4 regions of the Exiguobacterium sp. R-17 genome follow, and region 2 is predicted to be linked to each of the others. Evidence: riboswitches for the same ligand, from Rfam matches in the RefSeq annotation. Region 2 holds a riboswitch; each other region holds the start of a gene.
What was found. A riboswitch is a leader RNA that binds a small molecule or an ion and turns the genes downstream of it on or off. The one in region 2 is predicted to bind S-adenosylmethionine.
Positions count from the first base shown of each region.

Region 1: it holds a riboswitch for S-adenosylmethionine, as region 2 does, so the genes downstream of both, metK (methionine adenosyltransferase) here and msrA (peptide-methionine (S)-S-oxide reductase MsrA) in region 2, are expected to answer to the same signal.
Region 3: it holds a riboswitch for S-adenosylmethionine, as region 2 does, so the genes downstream of both, ACN9MT_RS15285 (LLM class flavin-dependent oxidoreductase) here and msrA (peptide-methionine (S)-S-oxide reductase MsrA) in region 2, are expected to answer to the same signal.
Region 4: it holds a riboswitch for S-adenosylmethionine, as region 2 does, so the genes downstream of both, ACN9MT_RS13260 (methionine ABC transporter ATP-binding protein) here and msrA (peptide-methionine (S)-S-oxide reductase MsrA) in region 2, are expected to answer to the same signal.

Region 1 is NZ_CP184372.1:2,265,388-2,272,776, reverse strand. Features, by position in the region: gene ACN9MT_RS12015 (alpha/beta hydrolase family protein) at 1-125, shown strand, start outside; gene ACN9MT_RS12010 (EAL and HDOD domain-containing protein) at 292-1,545, shown strand; gene pckA (phosphoenolpyruvate carboxykinase (ATP)) at 1,573-3,141, opposite strand; SAM riboswitch class I at 3,376-3,502, shown strand; gene metK (methionine adenosyltransferase) at 3,631-4,839, shown strand; gene ACN9MT_RS11995 (GNAT family N-acetyltransferase) at 4,977-5,465, shown strand; gene ACN9MT_RS11990 (serine aminopeptidase domain-containing protein) at 5,544-6,248, shown strand; gene ACN9MT_RS11985 (class I SAM-dependent methyltransferase) at 6,299-6,895, opposite strand; gene ACN9MT_RS11980 (MDR family MFS transporter) at 7,052-7,389, shown strand, end outside.
Region 2 is NZ_CP184372.1:392,926-400,314, reverse strand. Features, by position in the region: gene ACN9MT_RS02190 (putative quinol monooxygenase) at 1-166, opposite strand, end outside; gene ACN9MT_RS02185 (M20 metallopeptidase family protein) at 244-1,422, shown strand; SAM riboswitch class I at 1,485-1,588, shown strand; gene msrA (peptide-methionine (S)-S-oxide reductase MsrA) at 1,683-2,213, shown strand; gene ACN9MT_RS02175 (ArsR family transcriptional regulator) at 2,441-3,040, shown strand; gene ACN9MT_RS02170 (MFS transporter) at 3,055-4,275, shown strand; gene ACN9MT_RS02165 (DMT family transporter) at 4,328-4,810, opposite strand; gene ACN9MT_RS02160 (Crp/Fnr family transcriptional regulator) at 4,823-5,491, opposite strand; gene ACN9MT_RS02155 (DMT family transporter) at 5,507-5,935, opposite strand; gene ACN9MT_RS02150 (NAD(P)H-dependent flavin oxidoreductase) at 6,071-7,009, opposite strand; gene ACN9MT_RS02145 (gamma carbonic anhydrase family protein) at 7,101-7,389, shown strand, end outside.
Region 3 is NZ_CP184372.1:2,914,620-2,922,008, forward strand. Features, by position in the region: gene ACN9MT_RS15270 (NUDIX domain-containing protein) at 1-98, shown strand, start outside; gene ACN9MT_RS15275 (hypothetical protein) at 323-790, opposite strand; gene ACN9MT_RS15280 (ATP-grasp domain-containing protein) at 866-1,813, opposite strand; gene ACN9MT_RS15285 (LLM class flavin-dependent oxidoreductase) at 1,810-2,868, opposite strand; SAM riboswitch class I at 2,943-3,045, opposite strand; gene ACN9MT_RS15290 (DUF975 family protein) at 3,155-3,793, opposite strand; gene ACN9MT_RS15295 (DUF817 domain-containing protein) at 3,987-4,772, opposite strand; gene ACN9MT_RS15300 (YczE/YyaS/YitT family protein) at 4,926-5,591, shown strand; gene ACN9MT_RS15305 (MarR family winged helix-turn-helix transcriptional regulator) at 5,746-6,201, shown strand; gene ACN9MT_RS15310 (nitroreductase family protein) at 6,203-6,838, shown strand; gene ACN9MT_RS15315 (nitroreductase family protein) at 6,891-7,389, shown strand, end outside.
Region 4 is NZ_CP184372.1:2,517,635-2,525,023, forward strand. Features, by position in the region: gene ACN9MT_RS13245 (MBL fold metallo-hydrolase) at 1-592, shown strand, start outside; gene ACN9MT_RS13250 (alpha-glucosidase) at 654-2,264, opposite strand; gene ACN9MT_RS13255 (aminotransferase class I/II-fold pyridoxal phosphate-dependent enzyme) at 2,413-3,600, shown strand; SAM riboswitch class I at 3,663-3,767, shown strand; gene ACN9MT_RS13260 (methionine ABC transporter ATP-binding protein) at 3,853-4,866, shown strand; gene ACN9MT_RS13265 (methionine ABC transporter permease) at 4,856-5,521, shown strand; gene ACN9MT_RS13270 (MetQ/NlpA family ABC transporter substrate-binding protein) at 5,549-6,364, shown strand; gene ACN9MT_RS13275 (GNAT family N-acetyltransferase) at 6,425-6,922, opposite strand; gene ACN9MT_RS13280 (CAP domain-containing protein) at 7,011-7,389, opposite strand, start outside.

The DNA of each region.
Region 1 (7,389 bases), 1.1 Mb from region 2:
CCGACCAAACCCTGCTTCAGACTTATGCGTATGCACATCAGTTCCCGATCCATGAAAAATTACGTGTGACGCGTGATATTTTGACTTGGTTCGAGACAGGCATTTGGAACCGATATGATACATGATTCAAGCAATACGACGTTTGTCGTATTGCTTTTTGTATTTTGGAAGATGAAGCATAGAGATTGAAAAAACAGACCATTGATACATTGTAAAAAACAATAATCTCCTAAAAAGTAAACTTTGATATAATAGAAACCATCTGAGGACAATGGAGGGGGCAGGAGAACGATGGATATCTTATTAGCACGTCAACCCATCGTTAATCGAGTTGGATCAATTGATGCATTTGAATTATTGTATCGTTCGATTGAACAAATGACTATTTTTGATGGGGATTTAGCGACGATGGATGTATTGACGAATACACTCGTCCATATGGGGGTGGAACATGTCGCGGAAGGAAAAAAACTTTTCGTCAACTTTACGTCAGATTTGTTGAAAAGTGATCTGATTCATTATTTAGATCCTAACCGATTCGTCATTGAAATTTTAGAGACAGTTGATATTGATACTGAAATGTTGTCGGTTCTGCATAGTTGGAAAGAAGCAGGCTTCACATTAGCACTTGATGATTTTGTGACAGATTTACTTCGACAGCACGGAGCGGAATTGTTTGCGTTGATTGATTTAATTAAAATCGACATCGAGGCAATTTCCCCTCGCGAGCAAAGTGCCATTTTGCATATCGTTCGACGTAATTATCCTCATATTAAGATGCTTGCTGAACGTGTCGAGACGCACGAGGATCATACACGTTGTCTTGATATGGGGTATGACTGGTTCCAAGGCTATTTTTATGCTAAACCGATGCTGATGAAAGGGAAAGCTGTTCCACCACAATTGCCGGTGTTGTTAAAGATGCTGAAGTGGCTTGATACGGATGAGAAGTACGATGAAGTCATTGATGAAATCGAAGCCAATCCGTATATCAGCATCCAGGTATTACAACTAATCAATTCTCCGGGAGTGGGATTACGCAATACAGTTAGTTCCGTTCGTCAAGCGATCTCACTACTTGGCTTCGCTCAACTTAAAAGCTGGATTTCGTTGATTGTCTTACGTGAAATGAAGCTCGCAAGTCCTTATGAATGGTCGAATGAGTTGCTGCGTTCTTCCTTACATTGCGCAAAGCTCTGTGAGTTGTTTGCAACAGAAACAAGGACGCTGCAACAAGAGAGTGCCTATATGATCGGCTTGTTATCGCATATCGATGCGTTATTGTCCGTTGATATTGACGACATCATCGATCAATTGCCAATCGAGGATTCCTTGAAGATTGTCCTCCAAGGAAAAGACCATCCGTTCCGGGATTGTCTAGTGCTTGCGATCAGCGCAGATCGCGGTGATTTCGAACAGTTCGAATTGCTCAGTCAACGGTTAGGTGTATCACTTCCGCGAGCATATGCGTTACTGACGGAAAGTCAGGAGTGGCTTATGCAAAAAGAGATGCATCTTCAAGAAGAGACAGATGCCATTCTATAAAAAAAAGAGCCCTGAGGCTCTTTTTTTTTATAGACATGGACCTGCTGACTTGATCGCATCCGTCGCACTTTCGAAACGAAGGAAATTATGTTGGAATTTCTCAGCAAGCGAACGCGCTTGTGTGTTGTATTCGTCAGGATTTGACCAGACGCGTACCGGATTGAGTAATTCACTTGGAACACCAGGAACTTCAAGTGGCATATGAAGTCCGAAGATTGGGTGCTTTTCTGTTGGAATCGCTGCAAGTGTTCCGTTGACGGCAGCGTTGACCATCGTCCGTGTATACGATAGCTTCATTCGACTACCTGTCCCGTAAGCACCGCCTGTCCAGCCTGTGTTGACGAGATAAACGGTCACACCGTGACGATCAATCAGTTCTCCGAGCATCGTCGCATACTTTTCAGGTATCAGTGGAAGAAATGGTGAACCGAAGCATGTCGAGAACGTTGCTTCCGGTTCCGTGATACCACGCTCTGTTCCAGCAAGTTTTGATGTATAACCTGATAGGAAATGATACATCGCTTGTTCTTTCGTCAATTTACTGATCGGAGGCAAGACGCCATACGCATCAGCCGTCAAGAAGACAATCGTCTTCGGATGACCAGCCCGTGATGGAACAGCGATGTTATCGATCGCTGTGATCGGATAAGCAGCACGTGTATTTTCTGTCAACGATGTGTCATCGTAATCAGGATGACGAGATTCATCGAGCACGACGTTTTCAAGGACAGTTCCGAAACGGATCGCATCAAAAATTTGCGGTTCTTTTTCGCGTGACAGATTGACCGTCTTCGCATAACATCCACCTTCAATGTTGAAGACGCCGTCATGCGACCAACCATGCTCATCGTCACCGATCAATTGACGGCTATCGTCTGCTGACAGGGTGGTCTTACCAGTACCGGATAGACCGAAGAACAAGGCGACGTCGCCTTCGTGTCCGACGTTTGCTGAACAGTGCATCGAAAGGACATTTTCTTGTGGTAAGAGGTAGTTCATGACGGAAAAAATCGATTTTTTGATTTCGCCCGCATATTCGGTTCCGCCGATCAAGACGATCCGGTGTTCAAACGACATGGCGATGAATGTCTCGGAATTCGTTCCGTCAACGGTAGGATCTGCTTTGAAATGTGGCGCGTAGACGACCGTGAACGGTTCGAAGGCAGCCACTTCAGGATACTCGCGTAAAAAGAGTTGTTTGGCAAACAGGTTATGCCAAGCGTATTGTGTGAGCACACGAACCGGAAGGGTGAAGTGCGTATCTGCCCCAGCAGCAGCTTCTGTGTAGTAGAGCTGATCGGCTTCGTTCATGTAACGAAGAACCTTTTGTAACAATTGTTCAAATTTGTCTCCATCCATCGGTTGGTTAACATGACCCCAATCGATGTGAGACTCGCAGGAAGAATCACGGACGATGAACTTATCTTTTGGTGAACGACCTGTAAATTTCCCCGTTTCTACAGATAGTGCGCCGTTCTCAGCAAGGACACCTTCTTCGTTTCGAATCGCATGTTCGACAAGTTCAGCAACAGATAGTTGTTTGAACACATGCTCTTTCTTGAGTAGTTCTTCGATATTCAGGACCGTCATCGGCATCCTGACCCCACCTTTCCCCTACGTTGGTTTTGGCTCACTGCATTTAGTATGACACATTCATTATATATGACATACTAAAGGGAGCGCAATCATTTTCTAGTGCTGATTTCTATTTATCTGGAAACGCTTTCAGCATTAATAGTTTAACATCTCTTTTAAAAAGTTTCGACTAGAATTTGAAACCTTGCTTGACAGAGTAGGTACAACTTTATATCATGTAATTCGTAACGGATACTCTTATTCTGAGCAGGTGGAGGGAACAAGGCCCGAAGAAACCCGGCAACCGTCCTACATTAATTCATATATTAATGAGGGAAAAGGTGCTCTCCTGAAGCGAAGTAAACACTTCGAACGATAAGAGGGTAAAGGAAGAACGCACAACCTTTCCCTGACCATTTTTTGGACTTGGAAAGGTTTTTTTCATTTTACCGTCCCACTCAACTAGGGGAAATGAGTACACCGTCAAATTCTTTTTTGGGAGGGTCATACATGACAAACCTTAATCGCCGACTATTCACGTCGGAGTCAGTCACTGAAGGTCATCCAGATAAAATCTGTGACCAAATTTCGGATTCAATCCTCGATGCGATTCTTGCAGCGGATCCAAATGCACGTGTTGCGGCAGAAACTTCTGTTACAACAGGTCTCGTTCTCGTTGCAGGTGAGATCACGACATCCACTTACGTCGACATTCCAAAAGTCGTTCGTGAAACGATTCGTGAAATCGGCTACACACGCGCGAAATACGGTTTCGATGCGGATACATGTGCTGTATTGACATCGATCGATGAGCAATCAGCAGATATCGCTCTTGGTGTCGACCAAGCGCTTGAAGCACGTGAAGGTAGCATGTCTGATGCAGAAATCGATGCAATCGGTGCAGGAGACCAAGGTCTTATGTTCGGTTACGCAACGAAAGAAACACCAGAACTCATGCCACTTCCAATTTCGCTTTCGCACCGTCTCGCACGCCGTTTGGCAGAAGTGCGTAAAAACGGTCAACTCGACTACCTTCGTCCGGACGGAAAAACACAAGTCACGGTCGAATACAACGAGAACAACGAGCCGGTTCGTGTCGATACGATCGTCATCTCGACACAACATGCGGAAGAAGTTACGCTTGAGCAAATCCAAGCTGATTTGAAAGAACACGTCATCACACCGGTCATCCCGGCTGAATACATCGACGCAGCAACGAAATTCTTCATCAACCCAACTGGTCGTTTCGTCATTGGCGGACCACAAGGAGATGCTGGATTGACTGGTCGTAAGATCATCGTTGATACGTATGGTGGATACGCACGCCACGGCGGTGGAGCATTCTCAGGTAAAGATCCAACAAAAGTCGACCGTTCAGCTGCATACGCAGCACGTTACGTCGCGAAGAACCTCGTTGCTGCAGGTCTTGCAGACAAAGCAGAAGTTCAACTTGCGTACGCAATCGGTGTCGCGCACCCTGTATCAATCGCAGTTGATACATTCGGCACAGGAAAACTTCCTGAAGCACAACTCGTCGAATTGGTTGCTGAAAACTTCGATCTTCGTCCGGCTGGAATCATCAACATGCTTGATCTCCGTCGTCCGATCTATCGTCAAACAGCTGCATACGGTCACTTCGGTCGTACAGATGTTGAGCTTCCATGGGAGCAAACAGATAAAGCAGCAGTTCTTGAAGAACAAGCAAAACGTTTCGCATAATCAAAAAGTCCGGAAATCCTACGTGGGTTTTCGGGCTTTTTTGTTTCCGCGGAACTTTGCAGGAAACGAATGTTTTTTCTAGAAAAGGGTAAAAGTACATGAGTCGATTTGTATGAGTATAAAGGGGGGTTCCGATTATGGAAATACGCGAAGCTATTCCAGCTGATGCAGGACGTATTCATGACATTGCTATCACATCTTGGTTGGATACGTATGAAGAAATCTATTCCGAACGTTCGAAAGCGCATTTCGTGCAGGAGGCGTATCCGCAAGAAGAAGTCGTTCGTGCGATCCGGACGGCGGAAGAAGCACGGGGAGAGTATTTTTATGTCGGAATCATCGACGAGGAAATCGTCGGTTTCATTCATGCTATTGATGTCGAAGGAACATGGGAGATCATTCGGCTTTACGTCTTGCCGGAATATCAGCAAAACGGAATCGGAAGACGTCTGATTCGTGAACTCGAACGACAAGGAGCCGTCCCACTCGAAGTCTACGTGGAAGCACGTAACTATAAAGCGCGTCAATTCCTGACCTCATTTGGTTTTGAAGAACTTAGTGAGATGACGGAAGAAGTGTTTGGGCAAGCGGAATCAGTCGTTCGTCTTCGCCATGTTGCCTCGTGAAATCCGTCTCGGGACGGTTTCGTTTGCGTTTGAAATAAGGTATCGTGAAAAGGAAGTATGAAGTGAAGAGGTGAGTTTGTGGTTGAACAACCAACAGGAATCATCGTATTAGTCTATCCGTTACAACTGCGTGCCCGTCCGAGTGAAGCTTTGATTCGAGTACTCGAAAGAGAGTATGAAGTGCTACTCGTCGACGCACCACGTCGCATTTCGTTTGAAGAGCACGGTCAACTGTTAAAAGAAGCATTACGCGAAGCAGGAAAACGAAAGCTACCGATTCATATCATCGCCTGTAGCATGGGGGCACTCGTCGTCAATCGTCTGTTGCAAGAATATGAACTACCAGTCGCAAGTCTTGCGTTCGTTTCACCATTGTTTGATTGGCATCCGTCGAAACAACTCGGAGGTGTCAAACAAGTCTTCGCGAGTGCGTTTGATCGTTTCCGTCCCGATGCGCCACTCGGTACGTTGCCGTTTGGTCAAAGTACGGAAGATACCGTTCGCATCGGTGAACTGACGTATGCGCAGTACCGGGAAATCGAAGAAGAGATCGTCGTACATGACGAGGAACGAAAAAAACTGCCTCGTGTAAACTTGGCTTGTTTTTATGCACCAGACGATCAGTTCGCAGACGTCAAACTGACACTCGAAGTATGTCGGAAAATGGGTGGCGATCAGATTTACTTACAACGTCTACACGGTTTCCCGCATTTCAGCTTTGAACGGTTGAATACACGGTTTGCGGAAAAATTATTGTTGTTTTTTAAATTAGTCGAAGAATGAAAGAAGTGATGGTTTCCATAGCGGAAGCCATCACTTCTTTATTTCTACTGTCAGCGCACTTTTTTCTCGATCGCGATGATGAACGGTGGATGATTCTGTTGATTCAAGAAGCGGTACTGAAGAACGGCATAACCTTGCTGATCAAGGGCTGTGACGTAATCTAGGACAGCATCGCGTTCCCGTTTTCCTTCAAGATGACCGTGATAGACGACAAGGACGACAAGACCACCAGGTGCAAGTACCGGGAGGAGAGCGTCGAGTGCTTCAAGCGTCTCTTCACCTGTCGTCGTGATCGATTTATCACTTCCAGGCAAGTATCCGAGATTGAAGACGCCGGCACGAACAGGCCGTCGTTCGTCCGAAAGACGCGCACCAACATGGATGTGACTTTCGTGATAAAGATCGACGCGTTCTAACATTCCGGCTTCGTCGAGACGTCGTGTCGATTCCTCGATGGCTTGAGCTTGGACGTCGAACGCAAGGACTCTACCTTCTGGACCGACGCATTCTGCTAAGAACTGAGTATCATGTCCATTTCCGGCAGTCATATCGACGACGCAGTCACCAGGTTCGATGACGGACTCCAGTAATTGTTTCGTATAAGGTAGTACACGGGCAAGTGACATGGCATAGACTCCTGTTCCTATGGGCTGTTTTTCTCTTTATACATGATCATCGTATGTATGATTCCTCCTGCATTATACCATCTTTTGAGTCATTGACGAAAAGTGAAGTGGCTTGACAGGCGGGGGAGGGATTGCGTAAAGTGGCAAGGTTGAGAATGAAATAGGAGGACCAAAGGTATGCCAAAATTACCAAAAGCGGTCTGGATCCTCGTCCTTGCGATGGCCATCAATACGACGGGATCCTCTTTTTTATGGCCGTTCAATACATTATATATTCATGAATATTTAGGGGAGTCGATGACAAAAGCCGGAATGGCGTTATTCGTCAACTCAGCCTTAGCAATCGTTGGGAACTACTTAGGCGGAAAAGCGTTTGACCGACTCGGCGGAAAGAAGACGCTTGTCATCAGTGTCATCGGACTTGTCCTGTCTTCCGTCGGCTTGTTGCTATTTCATCAGACGTATATTGGATACGTCGCGATGCTTGGATTGATTGGATTCGTCGGTGGGATGGT
Region 2 (7,389 bases):
CATACAACATGAATTGATGCTCATCCTCGATCGATTGGTGCAAGGAATAACGTAAGCATCCTTCTTCTTTTTGTGAAGCATGATAAACCGTTTGTAAAATCGGGAAGACTTGATCCGCAAGTCCAGCTTTGATTGTAAGTACAGCATTGACGACGATTTCTCCCATGTTACATTATCCCCTTTCGTGATTACCTGTATCTGTACCCATTTTCGCGAAAAGACACACGTTAAAGGAGCTTGAACATGCAAACTCAACTTTTTGAAGCACTCGAACAATTCGAACCGACGATGATCGCGTTACGTCGCGATTTTCATCGACACCCGGAACTCTCTTTCCAGGAAGTCCGCACACCAGAACGGATTGCCGCCTTTTACGCAGAACAGGGCATTCCTCATCAAACAGCCGTCGGAGGTCGTGGTGTCGTCGCGACGATCGAAGGCAAACAGCCTGGTCCGACGATTGCTGTCCGTGCCGATTTTGATGCTTTACCGCTTCAGGAAGAGACGACGCTTGCCTTCCGGTCGATTCATCCCGGGGTCATGCATGCTTGTGGACACGATGGTCATACGGCGATCGTGATGGCCCTTGCTGCTACGCTCTATCCGTTACGCGATCAATTGCAAGGAACGATTCGGATCATCCACCAGCATGGAGAAGAGGTCTTCCCCGGTGGAGCAATCCAAATGATCGAAGCCGGCGTCCTCGAAGGGGTCGATGCAATTTTCGCGACACATCTCGAAAATGATTTACCGGTTGGCACGATCGGATTCCGGGAAGGACATACATTGTGTGCGATCGACGAATTCGAAATCATCGTCCATGGTCAAGGTGGGCATGCCCAGGCACCGCATAAAACAAAAGATGCTCTCGTCGCTGGAGCGCAACTCGTCTGCAACTTACAACATCTCGTTAGTCGACGGGTCGATCCGTTTGAGCCGGCTGTTCTCGCAATCGGTTCTTTCCATGCAGGAACAGCACCAAATATCGTTACGGGTGAGGCACGCATTGTCGGGGAAATCCGAACGTTCAATGAGACACTTCGGCATCAGCTCCGGCAAGAAGTCGATCTTGTCGCTAAGACGACGTGTGCCGGCATCGGTGCTTCGTATTCGATTGACTTCACGACTGGTTACCCGGCGCTCTGGAATCACCCGGATGAGACAAAACTCGTTCAGGAAGCTGCTGCTTTCTTACCGGAAGCATCCGTCCGGGCACTCACACCAATGATGGCGGCGGACGACTTCGCACATTACTTAACACACGTCCCGGGTAGTTATTTCTTTACCGGCTCTGGCTATACGGACGGTCGCGTCAACTATCCGCAGCACCATCCACAGTACGAGATCAATGAACAAGCGTTGTTGATCGGTGCGAAGACACTTGGGGCAACCGTTTTACGTGCCTTAAATTCTAAGGATTGACTTTATTTCTTTGTGAATGGTATCATCACAACAATGATAACGAATGACATCAACTTCATATACCCTTATCAAGAGTGGACCGAGAGATCTGGATCGATGACGTCCCAGCAACCTGCGCATAGCAAGGTGCTACGACCAGCAAAGCGAAAGCTTTGGTTGATAAAAAGCGGCGACTCCTTTTGCAACCAAGCGAAGGAGTCGTTTTCGTTTTCTCGCTGTCAGACATACAATGGGGATTTCCCACGGAGAGGAAGAGACAGATGGAAAAAGCAACATTTGCAGGTGGATGTTTTTGGTGCATGGTGACACCATTTGAAGAATTACCAGGAATCGAGGGAATCGTATCAGGTTACATGGGCGGACACGTCGATAACCCGACATACGAGCAAGTCAAAACAGGAACGACGGGACACCTCGAGGTCGTCCAAATCACGTTTGATCCGAGCCTGTTCCCGTACGAGCGTTTACTTGAACTCTACTGGCCCCAAACGGATCCGACGGATGCAGAAGGTCAATTCCAAGATCGCGGTACGCAGTACGCGCCAGCAATCTTCTATCATACGGATGCGCAGCATGAAGCTGCGATTACTTCTCGTGACGCTCTTGCTGCAAGCAACCGTTTCAAACAGCCAATCGTGACGCGGATTGATGCCGCTTCTGAATTTTATCCAGCGGAAGAGTACCATCAAGACTTCCATAAGAAAAATCCAGAACACTATAAAAAAGATCGTGCTGCTTCTGGTCGCGATGCTTTCATCGAGCAGGAATGGAAAGATACGACGACGGTCTAATCACCTCGAACCATATACAGTAGCTGAAACTGATTTCAAACATCTCGTTCTTCCCCTACTTTCAGTAAAAAGTGGAGGATGATCGAGATGTCATGGAATCAGTTTTTTTATGTAAACAAATGATGTCTTCTTTACCAACACCCTTACATAAATTTGTAATCGTTTACAAACGAAGTCTTTTGTTTTACGGTTAATAAAAATTAACCGGTTAAAAAGGAGATGATTGTATGGAACAAAAAGCGATTCACATATTAGAGAGCTATGAACAGTTAAAAGTGATCAGTGATCCGTTACGAACAAAAATCCTCATGTTTCTCGTCGAAAAACCACACACGGTACATCAGTTAGCTCACTTGCTGACGTTATCCCGCGCGAAGGTCCTCTATCACGTACGGGAACTTGAAAAGCATGACTTGATTCACCTCGTCCGGACGGAAGAACAGGGCGGCAATCTATTGAAATACTATCAAGCGATTGCCCGAGGATACATTCCTGCCGATCATCTACTGAACTTCGTCGAGACAAATGAAGCGACCCGGCAGTCGTATCTTGAGGTACTAGACCGGGCAAAGACACGCGTTCTTACGGCTCCGACAGCTACTTTTTCTCCTTCATCTTCGAACGTCGAGGACTGGATGAGCTTATCACTTCAAAAGGAACTGACGATGTCTCAAGCCGACTTTCAACGCTTTGCTACAAAATATCGTGCTCTATTGGACGAGTTCACACGGTCCCCTTCACTAGACGAAGAAGATAAAAAACACTTCTATATCATGACGACTGCCTTTGCAATTGATGAACCACTATTTGAGAATGACGACGTCTAAACCGGAGGTGCCACATGCTGCCTATTGAAATGGATACGCAACAATCGCTGTTTAAAAATCGATCTTTTTTATTTTTATGGGGGTCCGGTATGTGCTCTGCCCTCTCCCTATCAACCTATCTGTTTGTTGAACAATGGTATGTCATCCATACGCTAAACCAGGCGTCATATCTTGGATTCGTCCTCATGGCCACCTTGTTACCCCGTATTTTTCTCATGTTATTCGGTGGCGTCTTATCCGATCGCTATAAACGTTCGACGATCATGCGCATCTCGAGCGCTTTACGAATCAGTTTCATTCTCTGTCTTCTCGCATTACTTCATACCGATCAGCTTACATTGCTGACGATTTTAGGATTCGCCTTTCTATTCGGTAGTGTGGATGCATTCTTTTCGCCGGCGAATGCTTCCTTACTTCCTACACTCGTTCCGAAAGAACAACTCACTAAAGCCAATTCACTGATTCAGACATCTAATCAAATCGCCCTCTTTTCAGGTCCGATTCTTGGTGGAGTCATTCTCAGCTATTCTTCTTACTCGCACGTCTTTCTCGTGATTTTCGGGACACTCTGTCTGACGCTCCTTTTCACGTATGGTATTCGTGAATCTAAGATCAAGCGATCGCTTCAGCATTCAGCTCTCTTTGAACTAAAAGAAGGGCTACATTACGTCTTTAACCTTCAGCAACTCAAGCAGACACTTTTTCTTGTCATCTGTGTCAATTTCTTTTTCTTTGGACCACTCTTACTCGGAATCCCCTTACTCGTTCATGATGTGCTCCAAGGAGATGCGATGGATTTAAGTTATATGCAAGGGGCTTATCAAATGGGAATGCTCGGAGGGGCGCTCTGGAGTGGTTTTGCGCAGACGAAAGCAAATGGGCTTACCTCATCGGTCCGATTAATTGGCGCCTTAGGTTTGCTTTTCTTCCTGCTTAGTCAAGCCCAGCAGATTTTGTTGTACCTGATCATCCTGTTATCGCTTGGTGTCCTTTCTTCCATCATCAATATTCGCTTCATTACGTTCATCCAGTCTCAGTGTGCGGAACAGACGATGGGACGTGTCATGAGTGTTGTCAATGCATCGTCCAACGGTCTCGTTCCATTATCTTACGCCCTCCTCTCGTTTCTATTGTCGTTTCACGTTTCGATCACGACGATTATGTTGTACTGTGGTCTTCTTATTTTTGTCCTATCACTCTATTTCAGAAAACGCATGATACAAATAGAAGATTAGTCAAAAAAGACAGTGGATTGGAACTCCACTGTCTCCGTTCTGTATTCAATTATTATGAAACACGTTCTACTTGATCCTTTGCCTGTTGTTCCGGTGCCACGACTTGATACCGTTTCAAGACGAAGATGCCACACACCATGACAGCGAGACCGATGAGCTGACCAAACGATAAGTCGATTTGCGGCAAACCGAACCAACCGAACGTATCAACAGCGAGGGCAAAGCTCAACTGCGAAATCAACACGACAGAAATCGCGACGGACGGACCAAGCAATTGAATCCCGCGCATGACACAAAAGACGACACCGACACCCACGAGTCCACCGAACCAGTAGAGTGGTGACACGTTTTGAATCTGCCCGATCGTTCCACCATGAAACAGGACATACGTGATGCTTGCTCCGATGAATCCGACGAAGAAAACCAGCGTCGTCGTCGCCCATGCGCCGAATGCATCACTCATCCGAGCATTCAATACCGTCTGCAAACTGATTAACATTCCAGCCAATACGGCACACACAATGCCTATTATCATGTTCGTTCCTCCTTACTCATAGCTGTTACCGTTCGCTTTCTCGCGAATCCGTTCCAAATCGACGATGATGATCTTGCCACGTCGTCGAACAAGGATCTCTTCCTCACACAACTTCGTGATGATCCGGTTAAGGTGACGATAACTCGTTCCAAGCCAGTCAGCGACGTCATGTAGATTCGACGTCCGCATCTCCTGATAAAACAAACTGTCACTAGCTTCGGACGCAATCGATAATAAGTAGCCTGCAAATCGCTCCTCGACCGTATAGAGTACGTGGTGCGACGCTGATTTCGAATCGGCATACCATTTCGCTGTAATTGTTCGTAGTAAAAATTGCAGAAAGACATTCGTCGTATTGTGCTCGCGTAAAATCGCATACGGCACGCTCAACACATCGACATCGGTCACCGCCTCAACTGTATTCAACACTTCTCGTTCATTGATGAACTCGGCGTCACCAATCACTGTCAGTGGTGTTTTGAATCGTAAAATCCGTTGTTTCCCTTCTGACGAAGCAGCAGAAATCTTGACCTTGCCTGCGACGATGAAGTACATCCGGTCGATTGTCGCACCGGTCGTACAGAGGAGTTCTCCTTTTCGGAAGGTTTCTTCACGCAACCAAGCGCGCGTCTCTTCCGTTAAAATCGTATTCAGTCCATATTGTTGGATGACGGTTTCCATGTTCGTTCCCTCCCTTTAGGCAAGTGAGAAAATCGCAACTCCTGCAAGCATGAGACCCACACCAACCCACTGACCACGATTTCCTTGTTTTTTTAAGACACCGAACCATCCTTTTAAATCAATCAGAAAGGCACATAAAATCTGCGCGACGAGTAACAAACACATCGCCCATGTCATGCCGAGTTTTTGGATCGCTGTGAGTTCCGTTACGACGACTAGCACGCCAATCAAACCACCGCTCGCATAAATCCACGGTAACTGACGGAATCCGCCGATTTTCCGATCTCGTACGAAGCTATAAATGACTAAACAACCCATCAGACCAACAAAGTGGACGATCAATACGGATAACCACGGTCCGACGCCTGTCGCAAGGCGCGCATTGAATATACCTTGCAGGGCGATGAACAGACCGCTCATCAAAGCAAACACGACTCCTTGCACGTCATCTCCTCCTTTAATCTCTACACTAGAGTAGACCTTATTCGTGCCTCACTTGAAAAGGACAAATGTCCCATTTTCAAAAAAACATGAAAAACCCGCTTTCCACAAGCGGGTTTACGGGTCATCATTGTATGTTCATGTCGCAAAACGAGCAGTCGTCCGCTTCAGCTGTTCCTCTGCTTCCTCCATCATGCGCGTAAACAACTCAGCAACCGTTGGCACATCACGAATCAAACCGGCAACCAGTCCAGCGTTGACATATCCTTTCTCTTCATCGCCTTCAAGAGCGCCTGTAATATGATACGACTCATTCGTCTGATCGAGAAAAGCAGTAGGTGTCTCGGCTGTGAGGTGTTCGACGTAAGGACCATCAAGGACACGTCGGACAAATCCAACGGAGCGCCCGATGATGCGTGTATCGGTATCTGTCGCATCCGTTAAGCGCGATTTATAAACTGGATGAACCTTCGCATCTTCCGTCGCGATCAACCGTGTTCCGAGCTGGACGCCGGCAGCACCAAGCAACAGGACAGCTGCTAGTCCACGCCCATCGCCAACCCCACCCGCTGCAAGAACCGGAATCTTGACCCGGTCGACAAGCTGCGGAATCAAAGTGAGGGTCGTCAGTTCAAGCGGGGAATTGATACCTGCCGCTTCAACCCCTTCTGCTACGAGTACATCAGCGCCTGCCTGTTCTGCCTTTACTGCCTGTTTGACCGAGGCGACGACCGCAATCGTTTTGATGCCAGCGGCTTGTAGTCGCTCTATGTATGGTGCCGGATTTCCTGCCGACAAAGAGACGACCGGAATCTTTTCTGCAATCGCGAGATTGATCAGTGCTTCCGTATAAGGAGATACACGAATCGCGATGTTCAAGGCAAATGGTTGCTCCGTCAGGGTTCGTGTCTCCTGAATCCGAGACGCTACTTCATCGACCGACAACGTACCGCACCCAAGCGTTCCGAGTCCTCCGGCATTCGACACCGCTGCCGTGAGTGCTGCATGACTAATGTTACCCATCCCTCCTTGGATCAATGGATAACGAATGTTGAATAGCTCACAAATCGGAAACATATCTTTCCTCCGTTCTCGACTCCCACCGCATGATATACTGACAGGGAATGAATAGTAGTTCATCTTATCCTAGAAATGAGGTCGTTCTGTTATGAAGATTCCGTATCAATCGATTCATCCGAACGTAGCATCCGATGTATTCATCGCTCCTGGCGCTTATCTGATTGGAGACGTCACGATCGGTTCCGAGTCTACCATCTGGTTCAACGCTGTATTACGCGGTGACGAAGGACCGATTACAATCGGCAAACGCTGCAGTATCCAAGACAACGCAACGATTCATCTGTACGAAGGCGCACCTGTCGTCATCGAGGATGAAGTGACGGTCGGACATAACGCGATTTTACACGGCTGTAAAATCGGACGTCGTTCGATCGTCG
Region 3 (7,389 bases), 480 kb from region 2:
TATCGCTTGATCAACAAGAATTACGAGCTGTTCGGTTTCGACCATTAAAGGAGCTTCAAGATGATCCACAGATTTCTCGTTTGCGTCTACTATCGTAACGATATAATCTTTGGATTAAATGAAAATTTAATAACCGTATTTATACTTAAAAATAGTAGTCGGTAACTAAGCTTTTTGATAATCCAAAATCGCTCGATCCAGCGATAGAAAACGAGAACGTTATCAAGGTGTCGACTCTATCCGTTTTACCGAGTGGTCACAAATCGTATACGAATCGATAAGATATGAAAAAACGGATTCTTAGGCGCGGGAATCCGTTTTTTCATGCATTGTTCTTCTTTTGTTTCGCTGCCTCTTCTTCGACACGTTGCAACAAGCCCTGAACAATTTTCTCGTTTTCTCGTTCGCCACCGAGTGACAAGAGACTTTTCCCAACGAAGTTCACTCCTTCATTTTTTCCTGTATAAATCAACAGACAACGAGCGTGTCCAAGTGGTTTGAGCGTAAACGTCATCTCAATCTTGAATATTTTAGCTAACGTGAATCCAATCGTATTTTGTTTAAAGTCCGGCTCATTCGTATAGGCTAAATCGGTCACGATGTAGGTTTCGAGTCGGTTGCCCTGCATGTACGTTTGACGATACGTCGAACCGACGACACCCGGTTTTCGTTCAATCACCTCATGCTGGACGACGTTCGGAATCAGACGTTGCAGCCGCGTGTGATCAAACAAGTGCCATGCTTCCTCAATCGGGATATCGAGCTGTCGTTCTTCTCTCCACGTAATCATAGATCCGCCCCCTTTCTATAGAAATACCCCGTCATCCGGTCTTGTAACGTCCTGTGACAGGGCGGGAGCCGATTCTTATTTTACTGTGCTTGTTTCAAGTGCAGCTCCGAGGAACTTTGCCAGTTCTAGCATGCCGTAGCGTCCTGCAGCAGCTTCGGCATCCGAATTGTAATTTGTATTCGTATTAACGTCATACGTATAGATCGTACCTGACGCATCCTTAATGAACTCGATACCTGCGACCGCAATCTGGTTCGCTTGGAGGAACGCTTCGTACTTTGCAATGATTGGATCATCGAAGCCTTCAACGATTTGGAACTTCATCGGTGTTTGCGGCGCTTCTTCACCAACTGGGCAAAACAAGTCGTCAATCACACACGCATCAGCTGGGCAAAGTTCGAATCCTTCCGACGTATCGACTCGTACCGCATAGACGAATTTTCCACCCACGAACTCACACCGCGTGATGTACGGTTCTGGTGCTTGGATGTACTCTTGAATCAACGTGATGCCATCGACTGGTTCGTCGAATGTCGAACCATCGAGATAAGCTTCAAGTGCTTCAATCGAATGGAATAACTGGACGCCGAGACCTTTCCCGGCACGGTTATGTTTCGTGATGAATGACGAAACACCGATTTCTTTTGCTGCTTGTACGATTTGATCACGTCCGACAGCAGCCGTTGTCTTTGGTACACGAATCCCAGCCTTACGTAACGCTGTGTATTGATTAACTTTGCTGACTTCAAGACGGAGCGCACGCGTTCCGTTAAAGACAGTCCGGTCATGCTCTTCTAACCAAGCGAGGACCCCTTCCGTCAACTCTGGCGCATAACGATGCCCCCGCGTATGCGAAGACGCACTCATACGACTGTAAAAGACACCTTCTGGCGGCAGTTCATCTAACGGTACGATTCCTTCATTCAAGTGCCACTGTTCGTACGGCAACTTGAGTTCTTCGAGACGTTTGATGAGATGATCCGTCCATTCTTGGTTTTCGTGGAGAATATGAATTTTTGTCATGATTGTTGACCTACCTTTCGTTTCGCTTCGACCAGTGGCATTACGTCACGGGCAAAGCGTTCCATTTCTTCAAGTTGTGGTGAGAATTGTAACAAGAGCAACGTGACACCAACGGCTTCGAACGCTAGAATCCGTTCGGCAATCTGTTCTGGTGTTCCGATCAAGTTCGGTCGCAGACCACGGTTCGAGACGGAATAATCATTTCGCTCGACCTGTTGTTCGAGTTGCGATTTACTGATGAAATCTTGATAACCGGCATAACCGGCGCTGTCTTCCTTGACGTCCGTGATGCGTTGCCACTCAAGAAGCGCTTCTTCTTCCGTATCCCGGCAAATGATGTAGGCAGCAAGACCGAAGCTCTCAAGCGGTGCGTGTCCCGTCGCTTCCCGGCGTACTTTCATATCATTGATTTTATGAGCTACTTCTTCAACAGTGCCTCCATGCATGACGTAGGCATCACAATGTTCGACGATCGTCCGTTTTCCGGCTTCACTCTCTCCACCAGCGTAGAGCTTAATCCCCGGACGCTGGACGGGTTTCGGATGGAGTTCTGCCTGTTCGATCGTGTAGTGATTGCCGGAGAAGCTGTACGGTGACGCATCTGCCCATAGTCCTTTCATGACCGTGACGAACTCTTCCGTTCGGGCATAGCGTTCATCGTGTGCAGTAAAAATACCGTTGTATTGTTTTGCTTCTTCTGCCCACCAGGCTGAGACGACATTGAGCGTAAATCGCCCTCCACTCAACTGATCGATGTTTGCCGCCATCTTCGCCGTCGTCGCTGGATTATGGAACCCGGGACGAACCGCTGTCATGATCTCAAGGCGTTCTGTTGTTGCAGCAATCGCCGATGCCGTTGTCCATGCCTCAAGACTCGGTTCCTTGATGCCTTTGATATCGTTCAAGTTCAATTCCGCAATCAACGTCGTCGAGAAGCCGATGCGTTCAGCTGTTTGTGCGACTTGTTTCGCATAATCGAATGTTGCTGGCATCTGTTCATCCTCGACGTTACGTAGCCATCCCCCAAAAATCGGTAACCAAAAACCATACTCCACTCCATCGTCCCCCTTATCATAAAAAAACGCTCTTTTCGAAGTTCGAAAAGAGCGACGGTATCTTGTCCTGTCCGCTCTTATCTTCAGAAGGTATTCCTTCCTGGAAGTAGCACCTTCCGCCATAGCGGGGTTGCTGAAGTGTCTTCGGGCCAGTCCCTCGACTTCTCTAGATAAGATGTGTTGCATTCATCGTACAGAATTCATTGAACTAAAGCAACCATTAAACCGTCTTTTCCTATCGGATTTATTCCAAAGAAAAATCCCGACGTAGTGTCGGGATTCGGAATTAGTATGGTGCGACGAAATCTGATGTCTGCTCTGGCGCCTGCTCCCCACGAATACGATCGTAGAATTTGGCAAGCGTGACACTGAAGTATGGTCCGACCCATAGGACAGCAAGACCAAGCGTAACGATAACAAGCAACGCCCAACCGATAAACGATAAGAAGAGCAAGAATGCTTCCATCTTGTGTCCATCCATGAGTTGCCGTGAGCGTGTAATTGCCTCGAGAATACCGATTGACGGCTCATCCCGAAGGATGTAGTACGTCAACAAGTAAGAGAATGACTTGATGATACCAGGGATGATTAAGAGTAACGTCCAGAGCGCGATAAAGATGAACTGAACAATGGCCAGCCCCACCACTTTCAGGAACATACCATATGGCTCAAACAAATCCGTCACTTTCGTTTCTTCGCCACGAGCAATCGACATGGCAATCCATGTCCAACCGACTCCTACTGGAATCAATAAAATCGACACCAATGATACAACGAGATCTATACTACTAGACGGCTCATCGATATCCGATCCAAATAAATTAGGAACACCCTGAATAATACTAAACAGCAGAAAAGCTAGGACTGCAAATCCCCAACGACCGCTGAGCGATTCCTTCGCTGCTTTTTTTAATTGAGATGACATGAGTAAGGTCCTCCTTGAAAAATAAGTTCTCACCTTACTCTACGGCTTAAAACTTCTAATGTTTCACTCTTTTTTCAATAATTTCCCGTCTCGTTGCTGGTTGAGCCAAGCACGCTCAAGTTGTCGTCCACATGTTAGAACGAACGTTGAACATCGAAGCGCTTCATCGCAAACGAAATGTCATGTTTTTTATCTATGTACGCTGATATATCTCCACAGCCGGATCCCGTTGCTTGTATTTCGCGACGATGACGATCAGGACCGTGATGATCACAAGCAGGAACCAAGAAGACAACTTTCCGAGATCAACGACTTCCCATCCTCTTTCCTGATGTGGATAGACCCACCCTTTAAAGAACGTCACGATATTCTCAGCGATCCAAATAAAGAACGCGATCAGTAAAAAAGACAGGACGAGCGGCATCCGGTAGATCGTCTGCTCGATCGTAAAATGAACCCATGACTTATAGAAGACAAGGACGACGAGGACCATCAATAGCCAGCGTGCATCGAAGATCCAGTGGTGGGTGAAGAAGTTGAGATAGACGAGACTGCCTACGCTGATCGCAAGCCAAGGTGGTGGGAATGCTGTGAAGCGTAAATGAAATCTTCGGAACGCTTGACAGACATAACTTGCGACACTTGCATACATGAATCCTGCATACAAGGGAACACCAGCCACTTTCGTTAGAGCCTGTTCCGGATAACTCCAAGACCCAACGTTCACTTTGAACAGTTCAAGTGCTAGACCAATCACGTGAAAGAGTAAGATCAGTTTGAACTCTTCCAGCGTTTCATAACGCGTGACGAGTAAGACGATTTGGACGAGAAGACACCATAGCAACAGGAGATCGTATCGAGCGACCGGTTCAGCAGGAAGATAACGTGAAAGAGCAAGCGCTGCGAAAATCATGACGGGAAAGACGCAACAGACGGCTTCTATGTATGTAAAACGAATCAGGTGTCGGATCGCTTTCATCCTGTCATCTCCTTTTTTCTTCAGTATACGTTTCTCTTTCGACCTTCCCCTCCTTCTTAAGATGGAAAAAACGGAAAATTTCGTCTTTCTTCTTCTACTTTCCTCATGATACAGTTAACGAATCAATTATTTTTAAGAAATGAGGTGTTAGACATGACGCGTCATCGTGCTTCCTGGTTATTACGCGCTACGTTAAAGTGGGGACTCTTCCTACTCGGTTTATTTTTACTCGCTCTCGGCTCATCGATGATGATCACTGCTGAACTCGGTGTCTCGACGTGGGATGTATTGCATCTCGGTCTCCAAAAGAAAACACCACTGTCCGTCGGAACGATTATTTTGCTCGTTGGTCTATTACTCGTGTTCGTTAAGTACACATTAGACCGCGTCACACCACAAATTGGAACACTCGTCAACGCGATCTTCGTCGGTGTCTTCATGAATCTTGTCCTTAATTCTCATCTCTTACCCTCTTTTGAGTCGATCTGGTTGAATACGATCTGGTTGATTTTCGGCATCTTCATCATCGGCATGGGGGCAGGTCTTTATGTTGCTGTCGGATATGGAGCCGGTCCACGCGATGGGTTGACGCTGACACTTGCAGAGCGATTTGGAACGTCGATTCGTCTGATGCGGACGATCATGGAGGTCACGGCATGCGGCATTGGCTGGTTGCTCGGTGGTCCTGTTTTCTTCGGTACAATCCTCTCGATTTTCTTAATCGGACCATTCCTACAATTTTGGTTGTTCTATTTCCGTCGGATCATTGCAGCGATCGATGCAAAAGGAATTCCAGCGTCTAAACGCCAAATTAGCTAAGTCGCCTGACTCGATATCATTCCGCGTGAATGATATCTCTTTTTATGTTAAAAGCAAATAAGTTGCGTCATCAAATTAAACACGTTATATTCGTTTACATATCAATCTTTGATACGTCAAAGGTTTCTTCGAACGAAGGGAAGGATGTGATGGATTGAGTATCTCCTGCACTGAAAAAGGACGGTTGATCTATGCACTCGTTTCTGTCAATAAGACGATTGCTCAAAAATTCGATCTCTGTACGGATGGTTTTAGTCAGACTCGAATGGATCTACTCGCTCAACTACAAGTCGATCAAACGATTAGCCAAAAAGAGTTACAAAAACGCGTTAATGTGGATCATGCGGCAGTGACCCGTCATCTCAAGCACCTGGAATCGACCGGGATGATTTCTCGAGAGCGTTCAGCTGCTGACAATCGGGTGATTCTTGTTTCTTTAACGGAACAAGGGGCGACGCGTATCGCTCAATTACGCGAACAAAAAGATGAGTTTCTCGAGGATCTACTCGAAGGATTCTCTGCTGAAGAACAACGGACGTTAGCTGAGATGATTCAGCGCATCGAAGCAAACGCTGATGCATTACCTAAACTAAAAGAGGAGTCGATTTAATATGGCAACGCAAACTCAAACAGACTTCATGGAAATCGTTAAAGGACGTCGCTCGATTCGTAACTACGACACGAACGTAAAAATTTCAAAAGAAGAAATGACACAAATCCTTGAAGAAGCAACACTTGCACCTTCTTCTGTCAATATGCAACCATGGCGCTTCCTCGTCATCGATAGCGAAGAAGGAAAAGCAACACTTGCACCACTCGCAAAATTCAACCAAGTCCAAGTCGAGACATCTTCTGCTGTCATCGCTGTCTTCGGTGACATGAAGGCAGTCGATCAACTCGAAAACATCTACGACACAGCTGTTGCGAAAGGGCTCATGCCACAAGAAGTACGCGATCGCCAAGTACCTGCGATCCAAGGCATGTACAGCAGTATCTCAGCAAACGATTTGAAAGATAGCATTTTGATCGACTCAGGTCTCGTTTCGATGCAATTGATGCTCGTCGCTCGTGCGCACGGATATGATACGAACCCAATCGGCGGTTACGAAAAAGATCAAATCGCAGAAGCATTCGGTCTTGAAAAAGAGCGTTACCTCCCAGTCATGTTGCTTTCAATCGGTAAAGCAGTAGATGCAGGATACCCATCGGTTCGCCTACCGATCAACGACATCGCAGACTGGAAATAAGTTTTTCACACCACAAAAAAGAAAAAACATACACAAGGGAGATTGAATAATTATGACTACTCAAACAACAACGGACTTCATGGAAATCGTTAAAGGACGTCGCTCGATTCGTAACTACGACACGAACGTAAAAATTTCAAAAGAAGAAATGACACAAATCCTTGAAGAAGCAACACTTGCACCTTCTTCTGTCAATATGCAACCATGGCGTTTTCTCGTTATCGATAGCGAAGAAGGAAAAGCAACACTTGCACCACTCGCGAAATTCAACCAAGTCCAAGTCGAGACATCTTCTGCTGTCATCGCTGTCTTCGGTGACATGAACGCGGTCGATAGCATCGAGACAATCTACGATATGGCTGTTGAAAAAGGTCTCATGCCACAAGAAGTACGCGATCGCCAAGTACCAGCTATCAAAGGTTTCTACCGTCCAGAAGACGTTGAAACATTACGTGACAGCATCTTGATCGACTCAGGTCTCGTTTCGATGCAATTGATGCTCGTCGCTCGTGCGCACGGTTACGACACAAACCCAATCGGCGGTTACGAAA
Region 4 (7,389 bases), 880 kb from region 2:
TTATCACTATATTCGAAAGCAAGAAAAACCGCTCGGCGCAATTATCCTGACACACGCACATGCCGATCATGTCGGCTCGCTCGACTTCCTTGCGAATGCCTTTCCTCTCGCTCAAGTCTGCATCAGTTACCGTGACGCTGCATTGCTCAGTGGGGACGAGACGCTACGCGAAGGCGAAACGACCCCTTTAAAAGGCGGTATTCCGAAAAACATCAAAACACGTCCAGATCGATTGCTCGAAAGTGGTCAACAAGTCGGTAGCCTCAGCGTCATCGCCTCGCCAGGTCATACACCTGGTTCGATTTCTCTTTGGCATGAAGGTAGTCGGATGCTAATCGCCGGAGATGCCTTTCAGACACAAGGGGGACTCGCTGTCTCCGGTGACGTCCGTTGGCAATTTCCGTTCCCAGCACTTGCGACATGGGATCCGGACGTTGCTCTTCGCTCCGCTGACCAACTAACGGAACTGTCTCCAGATATTCTCGCCGTCGGACATGGTCCTCTCATCCTTGGACCAAGTTACGAGATGCGCCAAGCCGTCGATCGATTCACGCACGTCTTACAGATGAAAAAATCGTCACCTTTCAAATAACACACGAAAAAACATCCGTACGCGTTCCTGACACGTCGCGGATGTTTTTTCGTCCAGTAGTTCAATTCTGTTCTGTAACAGTATATCGATATACACGTGCTTCATAAGGACGTAGTTCATCCGAGATATCTGGATAGTTCGACACAAGCAACTTATCTTGTGATAAAACGAAGGCAGTTTGCATCGGTTCGTCATGCACGTTGAGAACGATCCGCCACACTTCTCCTTCTAGTTCCCGCTCATAGATGTAGAGATACGGATCATGAAGAGCTAAGTCGCGATACGTACCATAGACCATGATTGGATGATCCTTTCGCATCTGAATCAATGCTCGGTAGAAGGCAAGTACGGATGATGGATCGGCTTCTGCTTGTGCGACGTTGATGTCCGTGTAATTCGGATTGACCGCTAACCACGGTTTCCCACTCGTAAAGCCTGCCGCGTACGTACCGTCCCACTGCATCGGCGTGCGGGAGTTATCGCGTGCGAGTAACTGCATTGACGAGAGTACGACCTCCGGATCCTCGCCGCCAGCGACGCGCTCTTCATATCGATTGCGAAAGGCGACGTCTTGATAGAGCGACGGATCAGAGAAGCGAATCCCCGTCATCCCAATCTCTTCTCCTTGATACACGTATGGAATGCCAGGTAATGTATGCAACATCAAACCGAGTAGTTTTGCACTCTCGACTCGGTATCGTTCACTGCCAAAGCGGGTCACTTGTCGCGTATGATCGTGGTTGTTGAGAAACTGTGAATTGACGCCTAACGGATACAAGACGTCATACCATCGTTTCTGAATTTCCTTGAAACGTAAAAGATCCATCGCCTCCATGTCGTCCGCGATTTCGAAGTGAAACAGTGTCCGAAGTTCTTCACGTTCTTCACTGACATATAACAGACCGTCTTCTGGACCGACGAACGGAATCTCACCGACCGTGAACAAGTCTTTCCCGGCAAGGACGTTCGCATGCATTTCCTGAAGGAAGTCGTGCACACCTGGTTGATTTCCGAGATACGATAGATCAAACGGATTGACGACATCCTCAAGCGAACGTTTTTTGATCAAGTTGATGACGTCCATCCGGAAACCGTCAATCCCTTGAGCGATCCACCAGTTCATCATGTCGTAGATCGCTTGCCGGACAGCCGGTTGTTCCCAGTTTAAGTCCGGTTGCTCTTTCGCAAAGGAATGGAAATAATATTGTTCGCGCTCTTCGCTCCACGTCCACGGGCTCGGCGCAAAGTACGACCGCCAATTGTTCGGGGGAGTCTCTTTCGTTCCATCTTTCCAGATGTACCAATCATCCATGTCGTGGATTCGGTCCCGCGACTGACGGAACCAGTCATGCTGGTCACTCGTATGATTGACAACCAAATCAAGAATTATCTTTAAGCCGCGTGCGTGAGCCGCTGTGATCAACTCTTGTAGATCGCCCATCGTCCCCGCCTTGTCCATGATCGTGTAATAATCGGCAATATCATAGCCATTATCGATGTCTGGAGAACGGTAACATGGATTTAACCAGACGATATCGACACCAAGCGATGCGATGTAATCTAGCTTATCGATGACACCTCGCAAATCACCGATGCCGTCCCCATTCGAATCCTTAAAACTGCGCCAATAGACTTGATAGACGACTGCTTCTTTCCAGCTAGCTCGCTTCATCTCCTCACTCCTTTCCCTACTCTCTATTCCCGCTCCACATATCTGTACCTGTTTATTGGACGATTTTTTTGAATTTCAAAAAAGTTCTTTTCTTTTGACTGAATATTCGTTATCCTTGACGACAATACTACGAAGGAGGCACACATCCATGAAACATTTCGCTCCATCCATCGCCATCGATCGGCTTCCTGCTCCCGTTTTCGCTGAACTTGCGAACCGGATCGGTGCTGTGAAAGCTGCCGGACATGATGTCATTACCCTTGGTCAAGGAACACCCGATCAAACGACGCCCGTACATATTCTCGACGCCTTGAAACAGGCGATCGATGAGCCAACAAACCTTCAATATCCACCATTTCGTGGACATGATTTTCTAAAGCAAGCCGTCGCGAGCTTTTATGCGAACGAATTCGGCGTCACAATCGATCCGGCAACCGAGGTCGCAATTCTTCTCGGTAGTAAAGCCGGAATCGTCGCCTTACCACAAACGATCGTCAATCCTGGAGAAGGTGTCATCGTCCCGGATCCGGGGTACCCGGATTACCTGTCTGGAGCAGCACTTGCTGGTGCTTACCCGATTACGCTTCCATTGCTTGAGAAAAATAACTTCCTGCCGGATTACGATTTACTTGATACGACAGATGTCGAGCGCGCCCGGATGTTGTTCCTCAATTACCCGAGTAATCCGACAGGTGCGACAGCGACAGCAGAAGCCTTCGAACAGACAGTTGCCTTCGCGGATGCCCATGATGTTTGTGTCGTCCATGATTTAGCCTACGGTGGCATCAGCTTTGACGGTCCGACACGAAGCTTCTTGCAGACGGAAGGGGCGAAAGATGTTGGAATCGAGTTGTTCTCACTCTCGAAACGCTTCAACATGTCTGGCTTCCGAATCGCTTTCGCGATCGGAAATCCGTCCGTCATCTCAAGCATCGAGACGTATCAGGAACATCTCTACGTCAGTGCCTTCACACCGATCCAACATGCAGCGACCGTTGCCCTGACGAGTGACCAAACGTGCGTCCGCGAGTTAAGTAGCTTGTATGAAACGCGACGCGATGCGTTGTTCGCAAAACTCGATGCAATCGGCTGGAGTGGACCACGACCGGGCGGTTCCTTCTTCGTCTGGCTCCCCGTGCCGGAAGGATACACGTCCCAAAGCTTCACGGATCATCTGCTTGACGAAGCACACGTCGCCGTGACCCCTGGATCATTCTTTGGTGAATACGGCGAAGGATACGTGCGGATCAGCTTAATTGCTGACGTCGAACGGCTAGAGGAGGCCGTCGACCGAATCGGAACGCTCAACCTGTTCCGGACACCTGTTGCGGAATAATTCTGAAAAAACATTTGACAGATGGGAATCATTTCCGTTAAAGTAAATCCCAACAGCATAACTACTTATCGAGAGCGACCGAGGGATTAGGCCCAACGACGTCCGGCAACCACCTATCAGGAACGGTGCCACATCCTACAGAATGGATTCATTCTGAGAGATAAGTTACGAAATCTTACACTTTCGTCGCTTTTTTCTGGTTGCTCTGCTACTAGGAAAAAGCGACTTTTTTTTGTACAAGGAGATGAGCAGATGATTGAATTCAAACAGATTACGAAACGGTTCGTCCGAGACCGGACCCCGATTTTCGCATTACGAGATGTCGATTTGACGATTCAAAAAGGAGAAATCTTTGGGATCATCGGTGAATCCGGTGCCGGTAAGAGTACGTTGCTTCGTCTGATCAACGGTCTCGAGCATCCGACACAAGGAACGGTAAAGGTCGACGGTGTCTCGCTCGGCGGAATGTCAAAAGCAGATTTGCGTCAACTTCGCTTGCGGACAGGAATGATCTTTCAGCATTTCCAATTGATCCAGTCGCGTAATGTCGCAGATAACATTGCTTTTGCACTGAAGGCTGCTGGCGTCAAACGAGCAGATTTTCCGGAACGGATCCGTGAACTCGTCTCGCTCGTCGGACTCGAAGGATTCGAGACGAACTTCCCGAGTCAGTTGAGCGGCGGACAGAAACAGCGCGTTGGGATTGCCCGGGCACTCGCGAATGATCCAACCGTCTTGTTATGTGACGAAGCGACCTCTGCCCTTGATCCGGTCACGACGCTGCAGATTTTAGATTTGTTGAAAGATTTGAATGAACGACTTGGATTGACGATCGTCCTCATCACGCATGAGATCGATGTCGTCAAACAGATTTGCCATCGTGTCGCGGTCATGTCGCAAGGGGAAGTCGTCGAAGTCGCCTCTACATACGATTTGTTCAGTCAAGCCAAACATCCGGTGACACAACATTACGTCGACACGGCACTCCAGATCGAGCTACCGGAACGCATCTTGCAAGCGACACCAGGAAAGATCATCCGCCTGCAGTTCACGGGCGAGAAGACCGGTGAAAGTACGTTATCGGAAGCCATCCGTCGATACGATATCTCGGTCAGCATCCTGCACGGAAAAGTCGATTACATCCAAGACGTCGCTTTTGGTGTCCTAATCGTCAGCTTGACGGGATCCTCCGATCAAATCGCACCTGCCCTCGACTGGCTTGCGGCGGAACTTCATACACTCGAGGTGATTCAGGATGTGGCTTGATCGTATACAAACGATGTTACCCGAGTTGTTGAAGGCACTTGGTGAGACGGCGTGGATGGTTGGCATTTCGCTTGCCTTCGCATTGGTCGTCGGGATTCCACTCGGGATTCTCCTGTTCGTCACCGACCGCGGTTTATTCTTTCAAAACATTGCCATCCGACGTGTCCTTGACTTCGTCGTCAACATCGTCCGGTCCTTGCCGTTCATCATTTTGCTTGTTGCCCTCATTCCATTAACGAAGTTCTTGCTTGATAATACGATTGGTCCGACAGCAGCATCCGTCAGCCTCAGTGTCGCAGCGATTCCGTTTCTCGCACGACTCGTTGAAACATCACTGCGTGAGATTCCACCTGGTTTGATCGAAGCAGCGGAAGCGTGCGGAGCGAAACCATTACGGATCATCGTCAGTATCCTTTTACCAGAAGCACTCCCTGGCATCATTCAGGGAATCACGCTAACGACGATCAGTTTGATCGGCTTCTCGGCGATGGCTGGTATCGTCGGCGGCGGAGGTGTCGGTGACCTCGCGATCCGCTTCGGCTACTATCGCTATGATAATCTCATCATGATCGTGACGATCGTCGTCCTCATCGTCATCGTCCAAAGCATTCAAGCACTTGGCAATCAACTGGCGCGAAAAACAGATAAACGCTAATCATACATACAAAGGGAGAGTTGAATCATGAAAAAACGATATGCCTTTTTAGCTACAGCCTTACTCGGTGCAGGAATCCTCGCAGGATGCGGAGACAGCAGTGCTGATGAAAAAGACAAGACGATCAAAATTGGGGCGACAAGCGGTCCTTATAGTGACATGGTCAAACAAGCGATTCAACCGCAACTCGAAAAGAAAGGCTATAAAGTCGAAATCGTCGAGTTCAGCGATTATATCCAACCGAACATCGCACTCGGTAGCGGCAATATCGATGCTAACTTGTTCCAACACTCGATTTACCTGAAGACGTTCTCTAAAGAAAAGAACCTCGACCTTAAAGGACTCATCACTGTCCCGACGGCACCGATGGGACTATATAGTAAAACGGCGAAGACACTTGACGACGTCAAGACGGGCGCTGAAGTCGCGACACCGAACGATCCAACGAACCAGGCACGCGCGCTGAACCTCTTGGCAGAACAAGGCTGGATCGAACTGAAGCCAGATGTCGATCCACTGACCGTCTCAGAGAAAGATATCGTCAAAAATCCGAAGAAACTCGTCATCAAGCCGCTTGAAGCAGCGCAACTGCCACGTGCCATCGAAAGCGTTGATGTCTCAGCAGTTCCAGGGAACTTCGCGCTTGCTGCGAAATTCGATTTACTCGATGCGTTAGCACTTGAGACGATGGACGAGCAATACCGGAACCTCATTGCTGTCCAAACGAAAGATGCAGACTCACAAGTCGCAAAAGACCTGAAGACAGCTGTCGAATCCGATGCCTTCAACACAGTCATCGAAAAATCATTCAAAGGTTTCAGCAAACCAAATTGGGCAAACTGATTTTAAAAACGACCGGAATTCAAAAGAGATCATCTCTCATTGAATTTCGGTCGTTTTGTGTTAGAACCGATACCACATGAGTTCTTCATCATGATAGGTACCATCGATTTTCAACGCCCGCGGTTCAATCGCGTACGATTCGAAGCCAAGCGACCGATACAAGGCCTTAGCGGCTTCATTCGTACGAACGACCGAGAGATGAACCTGCTCGATCCAAGGACGTTCCTCTAATGCCCGTAATGCCTCTTGTACCAATTGCCGTCCGACCTGCTGTTTTCTGATGCTTGGAGTGACGTACATCGCAAATAAATTGGCTCGATGTCGCATCTTGTCCAGCTCGGAGCAGACAACGGTGACGACCCCAACGAGTTGCGCTTCATGAAAGGCACCGAACGTCGCTGCCTGTTCGCTCTGAAATCGCGTAGCATACTGGTCGACCGGTCGATCTTTTTCCGCTTCATAATCGGAGCCGAACGCTTCCGGGTGATTCTGTAATGCTTCTAATCGCAATGCTTTATAGAGTACTGCATCTTCTGGATTCAATCGACGGATTTCCAATCGCCCCACCTCCTGCCTTTAGTATAAAACAAACAATCTCATGAAAAAGAGAACGACATCGTGAAATGTCATCCTCTTTTTTACATACTTAAGGTGTTCGGAAATTAATCGTGAAGTACGGTGCGTTGTCTCGGAATGCCACACCGACATCGGCTTGCTTGTACTCTTTTTTCAAAATATTTTCTCGGTGTCCTTGTGAATTCATTAGACCCCAATGCGCGGCAAAGACGTTCGGATACCCCATCGAGAGGTTTTCGCCAGCATAGCTGAACGTGATTCCTCCGCGTTTCATCCGGTCGAACGGATCACGACCTTGTGGATCCGTATGCGAGAAGAAATTATGTTTCGCCATGTTTTCGCTGTGACCACGGGTGACCGGCTTCAATGCTGTGTACGGTGCTAACGGATTCAACTTATAGTCAGCGCGTTCCCAGTTCATCAAGCGAAGCATCAATTTCTCATCCGTC